Regions from separate parts of the Streptomyces sp. NBC_01257 genome, predicted to be linked through region 2. Evidence: riboswitches for the same ligand, from Rfam matches in the RefSeq annotation. Region 2 holds a riboswitch; each other region holds the start of a gene.
What was found. Region 2 has a riboswitch for cyclic di-AMP ahead of OG408_RS29875 (M23 family metallopeptidase). Riboswitches for the same ligand answer to the same signal wherever they lie in the genome.

Region 1 (5,303 bases), 1.3 Mb from region 2:
GATGTCCATGGCGGCCGCCGACCCCGGCACGGTCAAGCCGGTCGCGGCCAACAACAAGCTGGACACCCAGCTCGCCAACCTCAGCGCGGACGCGGAGAACTTCGCCGACCGCGCGAGCCGCACCCAGGAGCGCATCGACCTGAAGGAGCGGCAGGCCGCCGAGAAGAAGAAGCGCGAGGCCGAGGCCGCCCGCAAGGAGGCGCTGCGTCCCAAGTACGTGATGCCGGTCAAGCAGCACGGCCTCAGCGCGTACTTCGGCCAGGCGGGCGTCAACTGGATGTCGGTGCACACGGGCATCGACTTCCCCGTGCAGTACGGCACTCCGGTGATGGCCGCGACCGACGGCACCGTGCGCACGCAGTTCAACACCGCCTACGGGAACATGGCCATCGTCACCATGGCCGACGGCACCGAGACCTGGTACTGCCACCTCAGCAGCACCCGGATCCGCTCGGGCTCCGTCAAGGCCGGGGACGTCATCGCGTACTCCGGCGACTCGGGCAACTCGACCGGCCCGCACATGCACTTCGAGGTGCGGCCCGGTGGCGGCGCGGCCATCGACCCGCTGCCCTGGCTCCGCAGCCACAACGTCGACCCGACCTGAGACCGGCCGGCCCAGGCCCCGCCCGAACCGCCCGAACCGGCCGGAGCACGACAGCGGCCGGAGGGCGGGGCCCGGAGCGCGGAGCGCCCCGGGCGCGCGCTACAGCTTCTCGACCGGTGCGTACCGCAGCAGCAGCTTCTTCGGGCGTTCGTCCCCGAAGTCGACCGTGGCCTTCGCCTGGTCCCCGATGCCCTCGACCGCCGTCACCGTGCCCAGACCGAACTGGTCGTGGGTGACCCGGTCGCCCGCCACCAGCGTGATCGTCGGCTTGTCCGAGGTCCGCCGGGTCGCGAAGCCCGAGGGGCCGGAGCGGGCGCGGGACGCGGAGAGCGACGAGGTGATGCCGGACGTCGGTCCCGCCGGGGCCGCCATCGGGCCCTTGCGCTTCCACTCCAGGTGCTGGTCCGGGATCTCCTCCAGGAACCGCGACGGCGGGTTGTACGAGGGCTGGCCCCAGGCACTGCGCATCGCCGCGCGGGTGAGGTAGAGCCGCTCGCGGGCGCGCGTGATGCCGACGTACGCCAGCCGGCGCTCCTCCTCCAGCTCCTTGACCTGGCCCAGCGCCCGCATGTGCGGGAAGACGCCGTCCTCCATGCCGGTCAGGAAGACGACCGGGAATTCGAGGCCCTTCGCGGTGTGCAGCGTCATCAGCGTGACGACGCCGGAGCCGTCCTCGTCCTCGTCGGGGATCTGGTCGGCGTCGGCGACGAGCGCGACCTTCTCCAGGAACTCGGCGAGCGTGCCCGCGCCCTCCTCCTCCGCCCGCTCCTGCTCGAACTCGAGGGCGACGGACGCGAGCTCCTGGAGGTTCTCGATGCGGGTCTCGTCCTGCGGGTCGGTGGACGCCTGGAGTTCGGCGAGGTAGCCGGTCCGCTCCATGACGGCCTCCACCACGACCGCCGGTCCGGCGCCGGACTCCACGATCGTGCGGAGCTCCTCCATCAGGGTGTTGAACCGCCGCACCGCGTTCGACGAGCGGGCCGCCATGCCGTACGCCTCGTCGACCCGGCGCAGTGCCTGCGGGAAGGAGATCTTCTCGCGCATCGACAGGGCGTCGATCATCGCCTCGGCCCGGTCGCCGATGCCGCGCTTGGGCACGTTGAGGATGCGGCGCAGGGGGACGGTGTCCTCGGGGTTGGACAGGACCCGGAGGTAGGCCAGGACGTCCCTGACCTCCTTGCGCTCGTAGAAGCGCACTCCGCCGACGACCTTGTAGGGCAGGCCGACCCGGATGAAGATCTCCTCGAAGACACGGGACTGGGCGTTCGTCCGGTAGAAGACGGCGACGTCTCCCGCCTTCGCGTCCCCGGCGTCCGTGAGCCGGTCGATCTCGTCCGCGACGAACTGCGCCTCGTCGTGCTCGGTGTCCGCGACGTAGCCGGTGATGCGGGCGCCGCTGCCGGCGTTGGTCCAGAGGTTCTTCGGGCGGCGGCTCTCGTTGCGCTCGATGACCGCGTTGGCCGCCGACAGGATCGTCTGCGTGGAGCGGTAGTTCTGCTCCAGCAGGATCGTGGTCGCGTCCGGGTAGTCCTCCTCGAACTGGAGGATGTTGCGGATGGTCGCGCCGCGGAAGGCGTAGATCGACTGGTCCGCGTCACCCACGACGCACAGCTCGCCCGGGGCGTCGGCCTCGCCGGACGGGCCGACCAGCTCCCGTACGAGCGTGTACTGGGCGTGGTTGGTGTCCTGGTACTCGTCGACCAGGACGTGCCGGAAGCGGCGGCGGTAGTGCTCGGCGACATCGGGGAACGCCTGGAGCAGGTGCACCGTCGTCATGATGATGTCGTCGAAGTCCAGGGCGTTGGCCTCGCGCAGCCGGGCCTGGTAGAGCGCGTAGGCCTGGGCGAGCGTCTTCTCGAAGCCGTCCGTCGCCTGTCCGGCGAAGGTCTCCTCGTCGATCAGCTCGTTCTTGAGGTTCGACACCTTGGCCGTGAAGGACTTGGGCGGGAAACGCTTCGGGTCGAGGTCGAGATCGCGGCAGACCAGGGCCATGAGGCGCTTGGAGTCGGCGGCGTCGTAGATCGAGAACGACGAGGTGAAGCCGAGCCGCTTGGACTCGCGGCGCAGGATCCGCACGCACGCGCTGTGGAAGGTCATCACCCACATGGCGTTGGCCCGCGGGCCGACGAGCTGCTCGACGCGCTCCTTCATCTCGCCCGCGGCCTTGTTGGTGAAGGTGATCGCCAGGATCTGGCCGGGGTGCACCCCGCGCTCGGCCAGCAGGTGGGCGATGCGGTGGGTCAGCACCCGGGTCTTGCCCGAGCCGGCCCCGGCGACGATGAGCAGCGGGGACCCGGCGTGCACGACGGCGGCGCGCTGCTCGGTGTTCAGCCCGTCGAGCAGCGCGGCGGCGTCGATGACCGGGCGGTGTGCCCCGTCGCGGTAGTACGCCTCGCGGGGCGGCGGGGGGCCGTCGAACACGCCCGCGAAGAGGTCCTCCGGCACCGCTTCGGGTGCGGAGTCCTCGGGGGGCGGCGGGGGCCCTTCCTCCGTGTGCTGGAGGCCGGTCAGGAAGCTGTCGTCAAAGAGGCTGCTCATCGCCTCCCGAGTCTAGGCGTGCGCACTGACACTCCGGGCCCGAGTGACGAACAGCGCACCCGCGGCCGGGCACGCAGAGCGAGTGCCCGACCGCGCCGGGTGGACGGTCCCCCGGCCCCACCTGCCCCGCGACACCCCGCGACGCCAAGGTCACGAAAATGTATCGGGCATATCGAACATCAACCTTCACAGGGACACCATGAGTTGGCTAGCGTGCTCGTTCGGGCGGCCCGTACCCCCAGAGGCGATCCACGCCGAGCGGGCGTCCACGCCGAATCCGGGCTGCTCCCGCAGAAGTCCGGAACCGGGGACCCACACGCAACACCGGGGTGAATCGGTCCGCATCCCCCACCAGGACCGTAGGGCAGCCTTCCGTTCCGCCCGAACCCGACAGCTAACCCGGTAGGCGGTCCACGGAAGGAGATGCCGGCCTTGGCGTCGCATCGCAAACCACGCACCCGCGTGCGCACCACCGCCCCGGCCGTCGGGCTCACCTCGGCCGCGCTGGCCTCGGTGACCCTGCTGTCCTCGCAGAGCGCGCTGGCCGCCCCGGCGCCCAAGCCGAGCATCGAGGACGTGCAGAAGAAGGTCGACGACCTGTACCGGCAGGCGGGTACGGCGACCCAGCAGTACAACCAGGCGAAGGAGGCGACGACCGGGCAGCGCGCCAAGGTGGACACCCTCCTGGACGACGTCGCCGCGCGCACGGCGAAGCTGAACGAGGCGCGCAGGACGCTCGGCACCTATGCCGCGGCCCAGTACCGCGACGGCGCCCTTGCACCGACCGCCACCTTCTTCCTGGCCAACGACCCGCAGTCGTTCTTCGACCAGACGCACCTCATGGACCGGATGGGCGAGCGCCAGCAGCAGGCCGTCACGGACTTCCGTACGCAGCAGGCGAAGGCGTCCAAGCAGCGGGCCGAGGCGGTGGCGAGCCTGGAGACGCTCACCGAGTCGCAGGCGACGCTGCGCACCAGCAAGCAGAACGTGCAGACGAAGCTGACCGAGGCCCGCACACTGCTGTCGAAACTGACCGCCGAGGAGAAGGCGCGGCTGGCCGAGCTGGAGCGCAAGAAGGAGGCGGAGGCCAAGCGCAAGGCGGCGGAGCTGGCGAAGAAGCAGGCAGCCGCGAAGGCCGAGGCCGAGCGCAAGGCCGAGGAGGCCGCCAAGGAGGCCGGCAGCGGCACGGGGACGGGCAGCGGAACCGGGACCGGCACAGGTTCGGGTTCGGACGCCGACGCCTCGACCAAGGCCGAGAAGGTCCTCGCCTTCGCCCGGGCGCAGATGGGCAAGCCCTACGTCTGGGGAGCGACGGGCCCGTCCTCGTACGACTGCTCGGGGCTCACCCAGGCCGCCTGGAAGGCCGCGGGCGTCGACATTCCGCGGACCACCTGGGACCAGGTCAATGTGGGCACCCGGATCGCCACGGAGGATCTGCAACCCGGTGACCTGGTGTTCTTCTACGACGACATCAGCCACGTCGGCATCTACAAGGGCGACGGGATGATGATCCACGCGCCGAAGCCGGGGGCGAACGTGCGCGAGGAGTCGATCTACTACATGCCGATCTACGGGAGCGTGCGCCCGGGCTAGGACGGCACCGCACACGAAGGGCTGTGGCCCGGACCGCCGGGGTCCGGGCCACAGCCCTTCGTGTGTCCGTGATCCGGCTCAGGTCCAGAGCGTGGCGATGAAGATGTTGACGATCGTCAGTCCGCCGACCGCCGCGAAGAGGCCCTTGTCGACCTTCTCCTCGTCGCGCTTGACGTAGACGAGTCCGAGGATCACGACGAGGATCAGCAGCTTGATGCCGATCTTGACGTTGTTCACGGGGTGGTCGTCGGCCTGGTCGAGCCCGACCAGGGCGATTCCGGTGACGAGCATGGTCAGCGCGCCGTGCAGCATGGCCGGGACGAACCGTGCCGTGCCCGCCCCCATCGCCTTCATCTGGGTGAGGAAACCGCCCAGCAGAGAGGCGATCCCGATGATGTGCAGGGCGACGAAGACATCGATGAGTACACGCATGGCTCCGGAGCCTAGCCCCGGCCATATCAGCACTCCGCAGCCAGGTGAGGCTTAGTGACCGCTTGACCGATAAATGCACCAATTGCCTTACTCTGGTGCAATTTTTCCGATCGTCAGGCGACAACGCAACGCCAAA
Region 2 (5,303 bases):
AAGTCCTGCGGGGTGGCGGCGGTGGTGAGGTCGACGGGTGGGCGCGGGCGGAGCCCCTCCGCCAGGCAGGCGTCGTACGTGAGCAGGCCGAGGGACTCGGAGTTGCCGAGGATCGCGACCCGGCCGCCCGCGGGGAGCGGCTGGCCGGCCAGGAGCAGTCCGGCATCGACCATCTCGGTCACCGTGTCGACGCGGATCACGCCCGCCTGCCGCATCAGCGCGGAGACCGTGGCGTCCGGGATCCGGCTGACGGGGACGGCGTGGCCGGGCGGGGTGGAGCCGCTGTGCCGGGCGCCCTTGACGACGACCACCGGCTTCACGGCCGCCGTCCGCCGGGCGAGGCGGGTGAACTTGCGGGGGTTGCCGAGCGACTCCAGGTACAGCAGGGCGACGTCGGTGTCCGGGTCCTCGTACCAGTACTGCAGGAAGTCGTTGCCGGAGATGTCGGCGCGGTTGCCGGCCGAGATGAAGGTGGAGAGGCCCGCGCCGCGCCGGTAGAGCCCGGAGAGCAGCGCGATGCCGATGGCGCCGGACTGGGTGAACAGGCCGATGCGCCCGGAGGCGGGCCGTTCGGGGGCGAGGGAGGCGTTGAGCCGGACCGCGTCGGAGTTGTTGATGATGCCGAAGGCGTTCGGGCCGATGATCCGCATGCCGTACGAGCGGGCCTGGCGGACCAGTTCGCGCTGGCGTTCACGGCCCTCGGCGCCCCATTCGGCGTATCCGGCGGAGAGGACGACCAGGCCCTGGACGCCGTGTTCGCCGCAGTCCGCGACGGCCTCCGGCACCCGGTCGGCGGGTACGGCGACGACCGCGAGGTCGACGGGTTCGCCGATCTCGCCGAGGGAGCGGTGGGCGGGGACGCCGTCGATGGTGTCCTGGTCCGCGGCCAGGGCGCTGTTCACGGCGTAGACGCGGCCGGTGAAGCCGGCGCCCAGCAGGTTCCGCAGGACCGTGCGGCCGACGCCTCCGGGCGTGCGGCCCGCGCCGATGACGGCGACGGAGCCGGGGGCGAGCAGCCGCTGCACGGACCGGGCCTCGGCGCGCTGTTCGCGGGCGCGCTGGACGGCGAGGGACTCGGCGGTCGGTTCGAGGTCCAGGGTGAGGTGGACGGCGCCGTCCTCGAAGCTGCGCTGCTGGGTGTACCCGGCGTCCCGGAACACCTTGATCATCTTGTTGTTGGCGGGCAGCACCTCGGCGGCGAAGCGCCGGATGCCGCGTTCGCGGGCGACGGCCGCGATGTGTTCGAGGAGGGTCGAGGCGACACCGCGGCCCTGGTGCGCGTCCTGGACGAGGAAGGCGACCTCCGCCTCGTCGGCCGGCGCCGACGCGGGCCTGCCCTGGGCGTTGATCCGGTCGAAGCGGACGGTCGCGATGAACTCGCCGCCCACCGTGACGGCCAGTCCCACCCGGTCGACGTAGTCGTGATGGGTGAAGCGGTGGACGTCCTTGGCGGAGAGCCGGGGGTAGGGAGCGAAGAAGCGGTAGTACTTCGACTCGTCGGAGACCTGCTCGTAGAAGCTGACCAGCCGTTCGGCATCGTCCGTGGTGATCGGCCTGATACGGGCGGTGCCACCGTCGCGGAGCACCACGTCCGCCTCCCAGTGATCGGGGTAGGCGTGATGCGGACTCTGCTCCGGAGAGGGCTGCATGGCCAAAGCCTACGGCTCCGTCAGCGGTCGCGTGGGTGCCGGGGCCGGGGCAGTCTGAGGGTGGCCGATCGACGGCAGGGCGCGCGCTGCGGGCGGTCCGGGAGTCGGCCCGAGCATCGCGCACTGCATGAGAGACTGGTCTAGACAACCATTGATTCGTGAAGGGCAGAACCATGGCTGAGCGCCGCGTCAACGTCGGTTGGGCCGAGGGCCTGCACGCCCGCCCCGCTTCCATCTTCGTCCGTGCCGCCACGGCTTCCGGGGTCCCCGTGACCATCGCCAAGGCCGACGGCAACCCGGTGAACGCGGCCTCCATGCTCGCGGTGCTCGGCCTCGGCGCACAGGGCGGCGAGGAGATCGTCCTCGCGTCCGACGCGGACAACGCCGAAGCCGCTCTGGACCGCCTGTCCAAGCTGGTCGCCGAGGGGCTCGACGAGCTCCCGGAGACCGTCTGACCCCGACCGGTCACCACGCGGGCCTTCCCGCGAAAGAGCCGCGGCACCCCCGACCGGGAGCCGCGGCTCTTTGGTTTACGCAAAAGGCACGGGCAGCCGAATGACCGCACAGCGGCGAATTCGGGCAGCTTAAAGAAAGCCCTGCGGAATGCCTATTCTTTGTATACGGCGCAATTGTTAATGCCGGCCGCTCGCGGTGTTTACGGCATGTTGCGAAGTCCTCACCCGGCCGGCGTGGGCCGCCGCGGCGTCCGGCCGGCCGGGGCGGCGCAGCCGGTGCGCGGCGGTGGCCCGCTCGGCGTGCTGGGCGGCCAGGGCCCTCGCCCGTTCCGCGTCACCGCGCGCCACGGCGTCCACGATGGCTCCGTGCTCGGCCCAGGACTCGGCGGGGCGGGCGGGCTGCTCGACCGCGTACATCCAGGCGATCTTGTGCCGGAGCTGGGTGAGCAGAGCGATCAGGCCGGGGCTGCCAGAGGCCTGCGCGAGCGTCTCGTGGAACCAGCCGCCCAGGGAGCGCAGGTCCTCGCCCTCGCCGCGGCGGGCCCGCTCCTGACCCAGCCTGACCAGGCCGCGGAGGACTTTGAGGTGCGCGTCGGTGCGCCGCTGGGCGGCCCTGGCCGCGCCGAGCGGCTCCAGCAGCATCCGCACCTCCAGGAGGTCGGCGGCCTCCTGCTCGGTGGGCTCGGCGACGCAGGCTCCGGCGTGCCGGCGGGTGACCACGAATCCCTCGGACTCCAGGGTGCGCAGCGCTTCCCGTACCGGGACGCGGGAGACCCCGTAACGCCGCGCGAGCACCTCCTCGGTGAGTCGGCTGCCGCGCTCGAAGACACCCGAGACGATGTCTTCACGGATTGCCGTGCATACCGAATGCGCCGGAATGCGCATGTCCGAACCTCCGCCTTAATCCCCGCGAAACGCGGCCGATCGACGCCTGTCCTGTGACTCTATTGCAATGCGGTCGCATTTCCGATGCCGGGTGGAAATTCATGAATATCTTTTGGTCACCGACCGGTCCGGACGGGTGCGGCGCGCATGGCGACGCGGCGGCGGGGAACGCCGAAGGCCCCGGCGTGGTCGCCGGGGCCTTCGGGGAGTCTTCGGACGGTCAGACGGTGACGCCGTGGGCGCGCAGGTAGGCGACCGGGTCCATGTCGGAACCGTACGACGGCGTGGTGCGGGCCTCGAAGTGGAGGTGCGGCCCTGTGGAGTTGCCGGTCGAGCCGGAGAGCCCGATCTGCTGCCCCTGGCCGACGCTCTGGCCGACGGAGACACCGATCGAGGAGAGGTGGCCGTACTGGGTGTACGTGCCGTCCGTCATCCGCAGCACGATGTTGTTGCCGTACGCGCCGCCCCAGCCGGCCTCGACGACCGTGCCGGCGCCGACGGCGACGACGGAGCTGCCGGACGCGGCGTGGAAGTCGATGCCCGAGTGGCTGCCGGAGGACCAGAGGGAGCCGCTGGACTTGTAGCCGGTGCTCACGTACGAACCGGCGACGGGGAGCTGGAAGGAGCCGAGCCGGGCGCGCTCGGTGGAGCGGGCGGCGCGCGAGGCGCCCTCGCGGGCCGCCTCGGCACGGGCGGCGGCCTTCGCCTTCGCGGCAGCCTTCGCCTTGGCCTTCGCGGCGGCCTCGGCCTTCTTCTTGGCCTCCGCCTTCTTCTTGGCGTCCGCCTTGGCCTGGGCCTTCTTCTTCGCGGCGTCGGCCTGGTGCTGCTGCGCGTCCGCCTGTGCGGCGATCCGGTCGGCGAGGTCACCCTCGATGGCGATGACCTGGGTGAGACCGGTCTCGCTGACGGCGGGGGTCTCGGCGTCCGAGGCGAGGGCCGGGGAGGCCAGTCCGCCGATGACGCCGGTGGTGGCGAGAGTCGCGATGCCGACGGCCTTCGCGCCGGTGCGCGTCAGACGGCTCGGGGCACGGTGCTTCCCGGTGGCACGGGTGAACGCCATGAAGTGGCTGGTCCTTTCCTTCCTTCTCGCCTACCGGGTTAGCTGACGGGTTCGGAGCAGGAAGGTCTCCTACGGATCCCCCGGCCTCGTGCGAGGCTCAGGCATCCGATTCACCCCAGGGACTGAGTGGGTCCCCGGCTCCCCAGGCTCGCGCCTGACGGGGACTCGGCGATGGCTGCCCGGTACGTCGCGGATGCGGCATACGAGTGACAGACAGCGGAGCCGACGCTAAACGGGGGCACTTCCCGCCACCAAACGGACAGGCCGTTTTGTAGCGCATCCCACAGGGCAGACAGGCAACCTCCCCCACAAAACAGACAAAAGGGAAGCACCTGACGGGGCAGGCCCCGTCAGGTGCTTCCCTTTGCCCGGGTATCGGGCGAAACGAGCGGTCAGCCGGCGACGACCGACACCTCGCCGATGCCGAGTGCCCGGACGGGCTCCTCGATCTGCGAGGCGTCCCCGACCAGGACCGTGACCAGCCGGTCCCCGGGGAAGGCGTTGACCACGGCGGCCGTCGCCTCCACCGTGCCGGTGTCGGCCAGGCGCGCGTACAGCTGCGCCTGGTAGTCGTCCGGGAGGTGCTGCTCGACCTGGTCGGCGAGGGTGCCCGCGACGGACGCGGCCGTCTCGAACTTCAGCGGTGCGACACCGACGAGGTTCTGCACGGCCGTCTCGCGCTCGGCGTCCGTCAGGCCCTCGGCCGCCAGGGTCCGCAGGACCTTCCACAGGTCCTCCAGCGCCGGGCCGGTGGACTCCGTGTCCACGGAACCGCTGATGGCGAGCATCGCGGCCCCCGTCGCACCGGCGGCGGAGCCGGGCGCCGAGGAGCGCAGCACCTGGGCGAAGGCCCGCACGCCGTAGGTGTAGCCCTTCTCCTCGCGCAGCACCCGGTCGAGCCGGGAGGTGAGCGTGCCGCCCAGGCAGTACGTGCCGAGCACCTGGGCCGGCCACACGCTGTCGTGCCGGTCGGCGCCGATCCGGCCGATCAGCAGCTGCGTCTGCACCGCACCCGGGCGGTCCACGATGACCACGCGGCCGGTGTCGTCGGCGGTGATCGGCGGGACGGGGCGCGGCGCGGCGGTGTTGCCCGACCAGTCGCCGAGGGTGTCGGCGAGCAGCGCGTCCAGGTCGATCCCGGTGAGGTCGCCGACGACCACCGCGGTCGCGGTGGACGGCCGGACGTGTGCGTCGTAGAAGGCGCGCACGGCCGCCGAGTCGATCCGCTCCACGGTCTCCTCGGTGCCCAGGCGC
Region 3 (5,303 bases), 5.7 Mb from region 2:
TACGGAAGGGGCCCCGGGCCGGTCGGGGGGCGGTGTACGGAAGCGGTCCCGGGCCGGTCGGGCGGATCCGGCGGGCCGTGCACCGGAGGCACCCCGGGCAGGTCCGGCGGGACCTGGCCCGGGCCGCGCCGCGGCTGCCGCTACTCGTCGATCGCGGCTCCGTATCCGGCGCCGGTCTCCGGGCCGCCGAAGGTGCCGGCGTCGAACGTCCATGAGCCGGATGCCGTCACACCGCCCGGGCCCGCCGGGAACGCCCAGACGATGCCGTCGCCGGCGTTCTCCCCGGGCGCGGCGGACAGCAGGCCGGACCGCCCGTCCTTGTCCGGATCGGTCAGCCGCACCTGGCCGCCCCAGCGGTCGCCCCGCTCGGGAGTGCCCGGCACGTTCGCCGAGTCCTGGTCCCACGAGGCTGCGCCGGTGGCGGTGAGCCCGCCGGCCGTGCCGCGCAGCACCCACACGGCCCCCGCGTCGGCGACCGTGCCGATGTCCTCGCCGGGGGCGCCGACCGCCACGTCCGGGTACCCGTCGCCGTCGGTGTCCGCCACGGAGAGGTCGGCGCCCCAGCCGTCGCCGGCCTCCGACCCGCCGGGGATGCCGGGAGTGTCCTGCGTCCACCACACGGGCGGGGTGCCCGGGCCGTCGGCGCCGACGGGGCCGTCGCCCGCGCTGCCGTAGTACACGCCCACCACACCGCCGGTCGTCGTCGCGCCGCCGTCGTCGGGGCCGGCCGGCTCGCCGGTGACGAGGTCGTCGTAGCCGTCGGCGTCGATGTCGCCGGTGGCGACGGCCGGGCCGCCGCGCAGATCGTGGTCGTAGCGGAGCCCCTGGACCTCGCCGAGGAGGACGGCGGACCAGCCGTGGCCCGGTTCGTCGCCGACGGTGACTCCGGAGATGACGAGGTCGGCGAGGCCGTTGCCGTCGTAGTCGCCGGTGGTCAGGGCGCGGGGTGCGATCTCTCGCCCCGGGGTGCCGGGGATGTGGCTGCTGCTCGACGTGGCGTTCCGGCGGGTTCCCGGGGCGTACTGGAACAGGGTGAAGTCGGTGCGGTCGGTCACGGCCAGCTGGTCGCCGGGGATGTCGGGGCTGAAGTGCGCCGCGGCGAGCGCGCTGCCGAACCGGCCGCCGGCGACCGGCTCCGCCGTCTGCAGCCAGTCGCTGTCCGTGCCGGAGAGCCCCTGGGCGGAGCCCCACAGGACGACGGCGCCGCCCGCGTCCGTCAGCGGCTCGATGTCCTCGCCGGGCACGCCCACGACCGCGTCGTCGTACCCGTCCCCGTCGAGGTCGCCGGTGGCCAGGGCGCGGCCGAAGCCGTCGCCCGCCTCGGCGGCGCCCGGTACTCCCGCGGTGTTCTGGCTGAGGACGCTTCCCCGGGTGGTGTCGATGCCGCCCGGCCCGCCGTACTGCACGGTCGCGTAGCCGGCGCCCTGCTTGCCGCCGACGGTCCCGCCGGGCGCGCCGATGAGGACGTCGTCGTGTCCGTCACCGTTGAAGTCGGTGTTGCGGTCGTCGGCGTGCGTTCCGCCGGGGGTGCCCGCGTGGGCGGAGGGCGCCGCGACGGCGGCCCCCGCCATCAGGACGAATGAGGCCGCGACCACGGCGGCCGAACGGTAGGTGCGCACGAGCGGCTCCTCGGTTCAAGGATGACCGGGCGAGTCCGGGGGTACGCCGGGAAGAGCCCGTTTCCCTCCTGGCGCCCTGTTGGACCGCCCCTGGCGCACAAGGGTTGTACCGCACGGCAAAAGGGGTGGAAGGGAGCGGTTACGCTCCCTTCCACCCCTGCTCACGGCTCCGCCCGGGGGCGGATCCGCGGTGGATCAGTAGGCGCCGAAGACGTTGTCGATCGAGCCGTACGTGGCGGCGGCGTAGTTGCACGCGGCCGTGATGTTGGCGACCGGGTCCAGGATGTCGAGCGAGGTGCCCGCCACGTGGTACGCGTCGAACGTGGGCTGGATGACCTGGAGGAGGCCCTTGGACGGCGTACCGGCCGCGGCGTTCGAGTCCCAGTTGTTCACGATCTGCGGGTTGCCCGAGGACTCACGGATGACGTTGCGGTAGATGCCGTCGTAGCTGCCGGGGATGCCGTGCTCGGCCATGACGGCGAGGGACTCCTTGATCCAGCCGTCGAGGTCGTCGGTGTACGCCGTCGCGCTCTGCGCGGGGGTGGTCGCGGCGGTCTTCTCGGCGACGGGGGTCGCCGTCGTCCGCTCGGAGCGGTCGGCGCGGTCGGCGGTCGCGGCGCGGCCGGCCGAGGCGTCGGAGGCGCTGTCGGCCTTCTTCTCCGTCTTGAATTCGGTCTCGGTCGCGGCCTTGGGCGCGGTGGCCGCGGACTTGGCGCCGATGGTCAGCTTCAGGCCCGGAAGAATCAGGTCGGGATTGCCGCCGACCGCGCTCCGGTTGTCCTTGTACAGACGCTCCCAGCCGCCGCTGAGGGAATGCCCCTGGGCGATCTTGTAAAGCGAGTCGCCGGAGACCACGGAATAGGTGGTGGTCTCGGTCTTGCGGACCGCAATTTCCTTGGCAGCGACGGAAGTCGGGGCTGCGGCCTTTTCCACGGTGACCGACTGCGACGGTGCGGCGGAAGCCGATCCGGCGACGATCATGGGGAGCGCGAGGACGACTCCGCCCGTGCTCACGGCGATGAAACCGCGGGTCAGGGAGCTGGACTTGGAACGACGGTGCTTGGCCTTGATGGGCATGGCGCTTTTCCTCTCCGCCGCCTGCGAGGTGAGCTGTCGGGTTCGGACTGGAGATGTCCGGCCGCACATGGCGACTTCACCCCTAGCCGCTCCGGATACCGGACCGGCGGCAAACCTGGGTCCCCCGCTCCTGCCGTACGTGAGTGGGTCGGGTTCCCGGACGGCGGCAGGATTCGGCGTTCCATCCGGATTGATTGACGGTGACCGTAAGCGAGAAACGCCGGGCGTAACAAGTCCCGAATTGCTGATCACAATTGATTTGCAAGATCAATCAAAGGAAATGCTCATCTTCAGCCGCATCCGGAGAAGTCAACTTTCTTGGCGCGACAGGGAACCGAAGCTTCCGCTTCCACGTCCACGGCCGGAAACGTGATGCTGACCACTGCGCCCGAAAGGGGCGATTTGCTCGGGATTCAGAATCCATGACCCGTCGAAAAGTGGCTCGGAGTCGCATAGTTGACTATTAGCTCAAATAGCAGCAATTAGGACATCTGGCATCGCGTGGGCTCACCTCCGGCACCTCGGCAGGCACGCCGCGGCGCCTCACCCGAGCGCCCCGAAACGGGCCGGAGTCCGGCGGAGTGGAGTTCGATTCCGGGCCGTCCCCCTTGCCCGATCCACGTATGGTTAGCCTAACCTAAGTAAGCCCGGACGGGTTGGGGTGGCCTCGCGGCTGCCCCTGCCCTGAAACAGCGTCAACTCCCGTGCTCCGCAGCCATCCGGTGCGCGGAGCGCCCGCCCGGACCAGCCCATCAGCCGAACGTGAACGGAGATTCCAGGCCATGCCGCCGAATTCGACCTCCCCCTCCCCCGGTCCCGTCCGGTCCTCGGTGACGTCCTGTCCGGCCGGCGTCCGGAAGGCGACGGCCCGGTGAGCCCCGTACCGGAACTCACCGGCCGGCTCGCCCTCGTGACGGGGGCCGGCCGGGGGATCGGTGAAGCGGTGGTTCATGCCCTCGTCGGGGCCGGTGCCCGCGTCCTGGCCACGGATGCCGCCCCCGAGGGCGTCACCGCACTCGCCCGGACGTACGGCGACCGGGTCACGGCCGACACGCTCGACGTCACGGACGCGGCAGCGGTCGAGGCACTCGTCACCCGGACCGAGGACACACTCGGCCCCCTGGACATCGCGGTCAACGTCGCCGGAGTACTGCGGTGTTCACCGGTCTCCGAACTGACCGACGAGGACTGGGCGGCCACCTTCGCCGTCAACACGAACGGCGTGTTCCACGTCTCGCGGGCCGTCTCGCGCCGCATGGCCGGGCGGGGCCGCGGCAGCATCGTCACCGTCGCGTCCAACGCGGCGGGCATACCCCGCACGGACATGGCCGCCTACGCCGCGTCGAAGGCCGCGGCCGTCATGTTCACCAAGTGCCTCGGCCTCGAACTGGCGCCCCTCGGCATCCGCTGCAACACCGTGTCACCGGGCTCGACCCTCACCGAGATGCAGCGCGGCATGTGGCCGCCCGGCGACGAGCAGGCAGCCGCCCGACGGGTCATCGACGGCGACGGGGCGGCCTACCGCACGGGCATACCGCTGGGCCGGATCGCCGAGCCGGCCGACATCGCCGACGCCGTCGCCTTCCTCGTGTCCGACCGCGCCCGCCACATCACCCTGCACGACCTCTACGTCGACGGCGGCGCCACCCTGCGGGCGTGAACCGCCCGCCCGGCACCTCTTCACAGCGGCTCGCAGCCCTCCCCCACTGGAGACAAGAAGACATGTCTGCCTCACTGCGCGTTCCCACCGCCCCCGACCGGGCCGTCCCGCTCCCCGCACCGCACGTCTCCCCCGGCGCGGCCACCGCGCTGCTGGACGCCTACCGGCCCGGCAGCGACCGATTCCTCGCCTCGGCCCGTCACACCCTGCTCGGCACCGGCACCTCCGCCGAAGTCCCGGATGACTCACGGCCGTTGGGCGTACGTGTCCGGGAAGTGCTCGAAACGCGGCGGCGGGCCGGGGATCCCGCACCGATCGTCATGGGCGCACTGCCCTTCGCCCCGGACGCCCCGCCCTCGCTCGCGGTCCCGAGATCGGTGCGCCGGGCACCGGCCCTGTGCGACGACCCGCTGATCGCGATTCCCGGCCCGTCCGCCGAACCCGGCACCTGGCAGACCCGGGAGGTCCCCGAGCCCGGCGCGTACGCCGCGGCGGTCTCATCGGCGGTCCGGCGGATGCGCGCGGGCGAGTTCGACAAGGTGGTCCTCGCCCGCACCCTGGAACTGACGTCCTCGCGCGACCTCGACCTGGCCGCCATGCTGCGCCGGCTGGCGCAGCACGATCCGAAGGGCTACACCTTCGCCGTTCCCACCGGCCCGGACCGCACGCTGATCGGGGCCAGCCCCGAACTCCTCGTCGCCCGTCGAGCCGGCCGGCTCACGGCGAACCCCCTCGCGGGTTCCGCACCGCGCAGCAATGATCTGGCCGAGGACGTGCGGCGCGCGGCCGCACTGCTCGAGTCCCCCAAGGACCTGCACGAACACGCCGTCGTCGTCGACGCCGTGCGCGAGTCCCTCGCCCCCTTCTGCGTGAGCCTGGACGTCCCCGCACACCCCACACTCGTACGGACCGCGGCGATGTGGCACCTGTCGACGACCGTGACCGGC

Region 1: linked by a shared signal. The riboswitch ahead of OG408_RS24255 (C40 family peptidase) and the one ahead of OG408_RS29875 (M23 family metallopeptidase) in region 2 are both predicted to bind cyclic di-AMP.
Region 3: linked by a shared signal. The riboswitch ahead of OG408_RS04835 (transglycosylase SLT domain-containing protein) and the one ahead of OG408_RS29875 (M23 family metallopeptidase) in region 2 are both predicted to bind cyclic di-AMP.

Annotation. Positions count from the first base shown of each region.
Region 1 covers NZ_CP108472.1:5,567,526-5,572,828, reverse strand. Annotated here, with positions in the region: gene OG408_RS24265 (M23 family metallopeptidase) at 1-604, shown strand, start outside; gene pcrA (DNA helicase PcrA) at 704-3,142, opposite strand; cyclic di-AMP (ydaO/yuaA leader) riboswitch at 3,402-3,567, shown strand; gene OG408_RS24255 (C40 family peptidase) at 3,566-4,735, shown strand; gene OG408_RS24250 (hypothetical protein) at 4,814-5,167, opposite strand.
Region 2 covers NZ_CP108472.1:6,843,349-6,848,651, reverse strand. Annotated here, with positions in the region: gene OG408_RS29890 (bifunctional acetate--CoA ligase family protein/GNAT family N-acetyltransferase) at 1-1,649, opposite strand, end outside; gene OG408_RS29885 (HPr family phosphocarrier protein) at 1,823-2,104, shown strand; gene OG408_RS29880 (GntR family transcriptional regulator) at 2,282-2,989, opposite strand; gene OG408_RS29875 (M23 family metallopeptidase) at 3,210-4,049, opposite strand; cyclic di-AMP (ydaO/yuaA leader) riboswitch at 4,063-4,230, opposite strand; gene OG408_RS29870 (M16 family metallopeptidase) at 4,442-5,303, opposite strand, start outside.
Region 3 covers NZ_CP108472.1:1,096,472-1,101,774, forward strand. Annotated here, with positions in the region: gene OG408_RS04830 (FG-GAP repeat protein) at 141-1,619, opposite strand; gene OG408_RS04835 (transglycosylase SLT domain-containing protein) at 1,815-2,696, opposite strand; cyclic di-AMP (ydaO/yuaA leader) riboswitch at 2,700-2,885, opposite strand; gene OG408_RS04840 (2,3-dihydro-2,3-dihydroxybenzoate dehydrogenase) at 3,568-4,356, shown strand; gene OG408_RS04845 (isochorismate synthase) at 4,419-5,303, shown strand, end outside.